2 regions of the Bacillus salitolerans genome follow, and region 2 is predicted to be linked to the other one. Evidence: a T-box and tRNA genes for the amino acid it is inferred to sense, from the RefSeq annotation. Region 2 holds a T-box; the other holds one or more tRNA genes.
The links. The T-box of region 2 lies ahead of ileS (isoleucine--tRNA ligase). A T-box ahead of a tRNA ligase gene usually reads a tRNA of that ligase, here a tRNA-Ile.
Positions count from the first base shown of each region.

Region 1: it encodes a tRNA-Ile, which carries the amino acid that the T-box ahead of ileS (isoleucine--tRNA ligase) is inferred to sense. The anticodon was not compared.

Region 1 covers NZ_JBHUEM010000054.1:1,224-5,151, reverse strand. The annotation lists gene ACFSCX_RS22015 (glucose-1-phosphate adenylyltransferase) at 1-718, opposite strand, end outside; tRNA gene ACFSCX_RS22010 (tRNA-Glu) at 1,576-1,647, opposite strand; tRNA gene ACFSCX_RS22005 (tRNA-Ser) at 1,664-1,754, opposite strand; tRNA gene ACFSCX_RS22000 (tRNA-Asn) at 1,760-1,834, opposite strand; tRNA gene ACFSCX_RS21995 (tRNA-Ile) at 1,854-1,930, opposite strand; tRNA gene ACFSCX_RS21990 (tRNA-Gly) at 1,950-2,023, opposite strand; tRNA gene ACFSCX_RS21985 (tRNA-Gln) at 2,027-2,101, opposite strand; tRNA gene ACFSCX_RS21980 (tRNA-His) at 2,158-2,233, opposite strand; tRNA gene ACFSCX_RS21975 (tRNA-Tyr) at 2,249-2,333, opposite strand; tRNA gene ACFSCX_RS21970 (tRNA-Thr) at 2,367-2,442, opposite strand; tRNA gene ACFSCX_RS21965 (tRNA-Phe) at 2,603-2,678, opposite strand; tRNA gene ACFSCX_RS21960 (tRNA-Asp) at 2,686-2,761, opposite strand; tRNA gene ACFSCX_RS21955 (tRNA-Met) at 2,766-2,842, opposite strand; tRNA gene ACFSCX_RS21950 (tRNA-Ser) at 2,886-2,978, opposite strand; tRNA gene ACFSCX_RS21945 (tRNA-Ile) at 2,989-3,065, opposite strand; tRNA gene ACFSCX_RS21940 (tRNA-Met) at 3,099-3,172, opposite strand; tRNA gene ACFSCX_RS21935 (tRNA-Ala) at 3,288-3,360, opposite strand; tRNA gene ACFSCX_RS21930 (tRNA-Pro) at 3,374-3,450, opposite strand; tRNA gene ACFSCX_RS21925 (tRNA-Arg) at 3,458-3,534, opposite strand; tRNA gene ACFSCX_RS21920 (tRNA-Leu) at 3,539-3,627, opposite strand; tRNA gene ACFSCX_RS21915 (tRNA-Leu) at 3,640-3,724, opposite strand; tRNA gene ACFSCX_RS21910 (tRNA-Val) at 3,755-3,830, opposite strand.
Region 2 covers NZ_JBHUEM010000003.1:492,921-496,848, reverse strand. The annotation lists gene ileS (isoleucine--tRNA ligase) at 1-1,521, opposite strand, end outside; T-box leader at 1,609-1,837, opposite strand; gene ACFSCX_RS04105 (DivIVA domain-containing protein) at 1,892-2,398, opposite strand; gene ACFSCX_RS04100 (YlmH family RNA-binding protein) at 2,488-3,261, opposite strand; gene ACFSCX_RS04095 (YggT family protein) at 3,352-3,615, opposite strand; gene ACFSCX_RS04090 (cell division protein SepF) at 3,627-3,928, opposite strand, start outside.

The DNA of each region.
Region 1 (3,928 bases), on a different contig from region 2:
GGAAAGGATAGGCCATTAGTTTTTTCTTCTCATCTAATAAAAGAGGAATTACATCCTTACCAAAATCATGGCTGGATTCTGGATTACGGTCATCCATCTCAAGATACTCCTTAAGAATAGAGTAAGAAAATATATAGATTCCCATCGAAGCCAAATTGTTTTTGGGAGCCGCTGGCTTTTCTTCAAATTCAATAATTTTCAGCTCATGATTCGTATTCATAATGCCAAACCGACTTGCTTCCTCCCATGGGACTTCGATAACTGAAATGGTGACATCGGCTTCTTTTTCAACATGGTATGAAAGCAACTCCGCATAATCCATTTTGTAAATATGATCGCCTGATAAAATGAGGACATAATCTGGCTCATACTGCTTGATATAATTTAAGTTTTGATAGATAGCACTAGCAGTCCCTGTGTACCATCTCATATTGTTCGATTCTAGATAAGGAGGTAATACAGTAACTCCACCATGCTTGCGATCTAAGTCCCAAGCACTTCCAATTCCGATATATGAATTTAATAGAAGGGGTTGATATTGCGTTAATACTCCAACTGTTTCAATCCCAGAATTTGTACAATTGCTCAGTGAGAAATCAATAATACGATATTTCCCACCAAATGGAACCGCAGGCTTAGCTAAATTCTTAGTGAGTGTACTAAGACGACTTCCCTTACCACCTGCTAAAAGCATGGCAACACATCTTCTCTGAATCATTGCAATAATCTCCCCTCTCGGAAATAAGTAGAAATAGTATTGTATTTAATATGCATAGAGAGATGCATACATGACATAACTGAAAAAAACGAAATATTTAGTTTTCATTAATCATTTTTTGTGCGAAGGTGCGAAATATAATTTGTTTAATAGGAAAGATTCATTCATGTAAAAAACGAAGAAATCCGAGTAATTATAACTATTCAAGTCGGCATTTTTATTTCCTTGTAAAAAAAATCGCGCGAAAGACACTTTCGTATGACAGCTTTTTACAAGAATAGAGGAAGGATATCATATAAAAAAGAATGTAGGCGAAACATGTAGAAGGTCATTACGAGGGGAATGGAAATTTGGTAATTAACGAAAAAAACAAGTCCCATTTTTGCAATAGGAGGCCTTTCTGTGCTAAAAGTCATTACTACTAAACCAAATAAAATACTACTAGAGGGTTACTGAAGGCGTTCAAGTTTATACTATTTCAACTGGCAGTATTTCTCAAAGGGACCACGGGCGAGTTCCAGTATTTGTCAAATGGTTGAAATGTGGTGAAAAATGGTTGAAATAATGTCACGAATGGTTGGAATCAGGTGGGAAAAAGTTGAAATAATGTCTCGAATGGTTGGAATCAGGAAAAAATCGTTGTATTAAGTGCAGATATCTATACTTTTCTTGATTGTTAAGGAGCTGACCCAATCATAATCAATTAGTTATTACTATTTCTCCTTATGTGCTGGTCTGGTTGGAGAACTAAAACATTTTGAATCATGGGCCTGTATCTTATTGAAAGCTTAGATACTACTTTCGGATTATATTACTAAAATAGAAAAAGCTCTGCATATTTGCAGAGCTTTAAGAGATGACCCATACGGGATTCGAACCCGTGTTACCGCCGTGAAAGGGCGGTGTCTTAACCGCTTGACCAATGGGCCGTTATATAAACATTTATGGCGGAGAAGGAGGGATTTGAACCCTCGCGCCGCGTTAACGACCTACACCCTTAGCAGGGGCGCCTCTTCAGCCACTTGAGTACTTCCCCATATTTGGCTCCACCAGTAGGATTCGAACCTACGACCCTTCGGTTAACAGCCGAATGCTCTACCGCTGAGCTATGGTGGAATGATTATAAAAAATTATATGGTGGGCCTAAATGGACTCGAACCATCGACCTCACGCTTATCAGGCGTGCGCTCTAACCAGCTGAGCTATAGGCCCTAAAGTTAGTAAGGTATAATGGAGCGGGTGATGAGAATCGAACTCACGACATCAGCTTGGAAGGCTGAGGTTTTACCATTAAACTACACCCGCATATGGCTGGGCTAGCTGGATTCGAACCAACGCATGACGGAGTCAAAGTCCGTTGCCTTACCGCTTGGCTATAGCCCATTAATCAAAAGACAGTAAAAATTATAGTTTAAAGTTCATTACATGTAAAGTTATAATGGGGCGACCGAAGGGAATCGAACCCTCGAATGTCGGAACCACAATCCGATGCGTTAACCACTTCGCCACGATCGCCATTGTTATATATAATGGTGGAGGGGGACAGATTCGAACTGCCGAACCCAGAGGGAGCGGATTTACAGTCCGCCGCGTTTAGCCACTTCGCTACCCCTCCATATGTTAAAGAAACAAAATAGTTTAAAGTAAATGGTGCCGGCTATAGGATTTGAACCCACGACCTACTGATTACAAGTCAGTTGCTCTACCAACTGAGCTAAGCCGGCGTATATTGGATGTCTTATTAATTGAATAATTGATAGTACTTGTCGTCCCAATTTCAGATAGTTAAAACAAGAAGAGACTCGATTGGTACGCTGACGCATATCCTTCGAAGCCAATTCCGACGTGCTCACCAACTGAGCTATGCCGGCAAATTAATAGAAATGGTGGCTCGGGACGGAATCGAACCGCCGACACAAGGATTTTCAGTCCTTTGCTCTACCGACTGAGCTACCGAGCCATAATAGTGGCGGTCCCGACGGGAATCGAACCCGCGATCTCCTGCGTGACAGGCAGGCATGTTAACCGCTACACCACGGGACCACTTTGGTTGCGGGGGCAGGATTTGAACCTACGACCTTCGGGTTATGAGCCCGACGAGCTACCAGACTGCTCCACCCCGCGACAATAGAAATTATTCAGTTTTCACTGTGCCATTTAAAGAATATGGCGGAGGAAGAGGGATTCGAACCCCCGCGGGCTGTTACACCCCTGTCGGTTTTCAAGACCGATCCCTTCAGCCGGACTTGGGTATTCCTCCGTATAGTAAATGGTGGACCTTGTAGGACTCGAACCTACGACCGGACGGTTATGAGCCGTCTGCTCTAACCAGCTGAGCTAAAGGTCCTTATTTAGCTCTATATAAATCCTTTTTTAAGGATAGCGGCGGAGGGGATCGAACCCCCGACCTCACGGGTATGAACCGTACGCTCTAGCCAGCTGAGCTACACCGCCATATTAGTATTTTTTAAGTTTTTTGAACAGAAGTATAATATATCATATCATCACTTGAGTAGGCAATATGAATTTACTTCCAATTTGCTAATGATAGTTCAATTATAACTTAAAGTGGAGCCTAGCGGGATCGAACCGCTGACCTCCTGCGTGCAAGGCAGGCGCTCTCCCAGCTGAGCTAAGGCCCCATATTATATTTAATGGTCGGGAAGACAGGATTTGAACCTGCGACCCCCTGGTCCCAAACCAGGTGCTCTACCAAGCTGAGCCACTTCCCGAAAATAATGGCGCGCCCGAGAGGAGTCGAACCCCTAACCTTTTGATCCGTAGTCAAACGCTCTATCCAATTGAGCTACGGGCGCTAAATGGTGCCGAGGACCGGAATCGAACCGGTACGGTAGTCACCTACCGCAGGATTTTAAGTCCTGTGCGTCTGCCAGTTCCGCCACCCCGGCGATATAAATATATGGTGCGGATGAAGGGAGTCGAACCCCCACGCCGTAAGGCGCCAGATCCTAAGTCTGGTGCGTCTGCCAATTCCGCCACATCCGCGTACTAAGAAGAAATACTAATTATTATAAATGGTGGAGGATGACGGGATCGAACCGCCGACCCCCTGCTTGTAAGGCAGGTGCTCTCCCAGCTGAGCTAATCCTCCAAAAGTATATGATAAAAACTAGCGACTCTTACTATTATACAAACTTATAAAAAAATAGCAAGAGAAAATCACAAAAAAATATTCCTTCAAAACTAGAT
Region 2 (3,928 bases):
AAAGCCTTCAGGTAGTAAATCCTTAGCTTCTCTCTCAAACCAAATATTTGAGCCGTGCTCTCTAAATAATGATGATACATGATTGATCGTTTCATCTGTAATGATTGGTTCGCCGGTTTCACCATAAAATACTGGAATCGGAACTCCCCATGCTCTTTGGCGGGAAATACACCAGTCTCCTCGGTCTCTAACCATATTAAATAATCTTGTTTCTCCCCAAGCTGGAACCCATTTAGTCTCCTGAATAGCTTGTAGCAATTCTTCGCGAATGTTTTCAATCGAAGCAAACCATTGGGCTGTTGCCCTGAAAATGGTTGGCTTTTTAGTACGCCAATCATGTGGATAGGAGTGCGTGATAAATGTAAGCTTTAAAAGCGCTCCTACCTCTTGTAGTTTTTCAGTAATAGGTTTATTCGCTTCGTCATAGAATAGACCTTCAAAACCCTCTGCTTCAGAAGTCATATATCCTTTTTCATCAACCGGGCAAAGTACATCTAGTCCGTACTTTTGACCAACTAAAAAGTCGTCTTCTCCGTGTCCAGGAGCTGTATGAACACACCCAGTACCAGATTCTGTCGTTACGTGCTCACCAACCATTACAAGTGAATCACGATCATACAATGGGTGCTGAGCTACAACATGTTCTAGTTCAATTCCCTTCACCGTTTTAACAACCGAAGGATTATTCCATTCTAACACTTTCGTTACTTCCTCATATAGACCTGAAGCAATAACATACTTAACATTATCTACAAGAACGACACTATAATCTAAATCTGGATGCAAGGAAATTCCTAAGTTCGCTGGAATGGTCCATGGCGTTGTTGTCCAGATAATAATTTTTTCACCGCCATTTAATACACCTTTACCGTCTTTTACATCGAATGAAACATAAATAGACGGAGAACGTTTATCTTGATATTCTATTTCTGCTTCAGCAAGAGCAGATTCACTTGATGGTGACCAATAGACAGGCTTTAATCCTTTATAGATATATCCCTTTTTCGCCATTTCGCCAAAAACCTTTATTTGCTGAGCCTCATATTCTGGTTTTAGCGTAATATATGGATTGTACCAGTCTCCTCGTACTCCTAAACGTAAAAATTGTTCTCTTTGACGGTCAATTTGTTCATAGGCATATTCTTCACAAAGCTTTCTAAATTCAGCTACAGACATTTCTTTTCGGTTTATCTTTTTATTTTTCGTTAAAGCTGTTTCAATTGGAAGACCGTGTGTATCCCAACCTGGTACATAAGGAGCACAATAGCCACTCATTGATTTATAACGCACAATAAAATCCTTTAGGATTTTATTTAATGCGTGACCCATATGTATATCACCGTTTGCATACGGTGGTCCATCATGTAATACAAATAGTGGCCTATCCTTCGTACGTTCTTGAACTTTTTCATAGATATTCATTTCTGTCCAGTTTTCTTGAATTTCTGGCTCACGGTTTGGCAAATTCCCTCTCATCGGGAAATCAGTTTGAGGCATTAATAACGTATCTTTATATTCCATGTTTTGCTCCTCCATCGTTTTTCATTTTCATCATATCCAAATATAGCCATTGCTAAAAGAAAAAACAAAAAAAAGACCTTCTCTCCCAAAAGGGACGAGAAGGTCTCGCGGTACCACCCTTATAGACTATTTTCAACCTTACATATTAGTCCACTTTAGCATTCGTAACGTGAATGATTCGCCACTACCTACTTTTGTTTCAGTATGGAACTCCAGGGTGATCTTCACTCTTCTCGACCTGTATCGAGCTCACACCATCCTCGACTCGCTAAAACATGAAATTGAAAAGAATTACTGTCCCTATCATCGCTTAATTTTCATTCGGCTGTTGTGAAAGTATTATATGTAATAAAACGATATTCGTCAAGAGTTAATCGTGATCTAACTCTACATCACGTGTTTTAATTTCTTTGTTTAATTCCATTAAGTGATCCCAATCATCGTTCTCGAGCATATCTAGTTGAGCCTGAATCAGCATACGGAAACGATTGCGAAATACCTTGGATTGCTTCTTAAGCTCATCAATTTCAATTGTAATTTTTCTAGCCTTAGATAAAGATTCGTTAATAATACGATCTGCGTTTTTTTCAGCTTCTTTAACAATAAGCTTGGCTTCCTTTGAAGCATTTCTCTTTACTTCTTCAGCTGTCTCTTGAGCAATAAGGATGGATTTATTCAATGTATCTTCGATATTTGAAAAATGACCTAACTTTTCTTTCAACTCTGTTACTCGCTCTTCTAATTCTTTTTTCTCACGAATCACCAACTCATAATCTTTTATGACTTGGTCTAGAAACTCGTTAACTTCATCCTCATCATATCCCCGAAATCCTTTTGAAAATTCTTTATTATGGATATCTAATGGTGTTAAAGGCACGCCTGCCACCTCCACGAAAGTCTATATTACAATTATAATCTTATTTCGACAAAATGGTATCGATTCCTGCTAAAAAACGAAAATATTTGTCATTTAATTCTACCAATCAATAATTTCCATTTATCTCGTTTTGTTTTACCTTCGATTTGTAAAATTTTGACCCTTCCATTTCCTCGTACTGATATCATATCTCCTTCTTTACATTCAAATGAGATTTCTTCAACATGTTTCCAATTTACTTTTGTGTGACCACCCTGAATATATGGCAATGACTTTGTTCTCGAAAGATTAAACGCTTCAGCAACAATAACATCGAGCCTTAATGATGATACCGTACATATTTCCTCGATCCACTGTTCCTGAACCTGGATGATTTCTTTTAGCTGCAGAGGTTCAAGTGATACCTTACTTTTTCCAATTGACTCGAGATTCATCAAGACAAAGTTTGCTACTTCACTTGCTATTACTACTTGAACAATTCCATCTTTAATCAAAATGTCTCCAAACTTCCCTCGCTTAAGCCCAATACCCATTAAGGATCCTAGCACTTGTGGGTGCTCTATTTTTACAAATTTTTGTGGGTAGTTTATTGCATAGAGTGCTATTTGGAAATCTTCTTCTCTCGGTTCATAAAAGCTTGGAAAAATAAGAGCACGTTTTCTTTCCACATACTCACTTCCACCAAAGCATACATAGTTAACTTCTGAGTCCTGGCCTATTACACTACTCAATATTTGTTGCTCTCTAGGATCAAGAAAGTCAGTTAACTTCGGACTATATTGAGCGATTACCCCATCCTTCCATTCCATTACATGATCAATAAAGGAGTGTTCTTCTACCCGAAAGTGTTGATATATATTCATCGATTTGCTCCTAATTATATTGTGTTAACGATTCTTATTACCCTAGAATTTAACAAATAAAAAGAGGACCTATAAGATCCCCATTTCCGTTTAAATTAAGCCAAGCATATCAAATAGAGAGATTAATCCTCGACTTGCAAAATTCAATAAAAAAATCGCAACAATTGGTGAAATATCAATCATTCCAAGTGGTGGAATGATTTTTCTAAATGGCTCTAAGTACGGTTCACAAATTTTAGCTAATAGCTGTCCAAAACCTGATTCACGTGCATTTGGAAACCAGGAAAGGAGAATGTAGATAATTAGTGCATAAGAATAAATTTGAATAATTTGCAAAAGTATATTTAATACCATACTCACGCTGTTTACCACCTCTTCTCAGAATAGTCTTCTTCAGGCACATAGTCTGATATACTTCCTGCAACATCAACGTTATCTGGAGTACATAAGAAGATATTACTTCCAATTTTTTGAATATCTCCACCTATTGCATAAACAGTTCCACTTAGAAAGTCAACAATTCTCATCGCTTGGTCATGTGATATCCTTTGTAAATTAATTACAACAGAACGACGATTCTTTAAATGATCTGCTATATCCTGAGCTTCTGAGTATGTACTTGGTTCAAATAATACCATTTTTGCAGATGATTTTGGTACACTTTGTA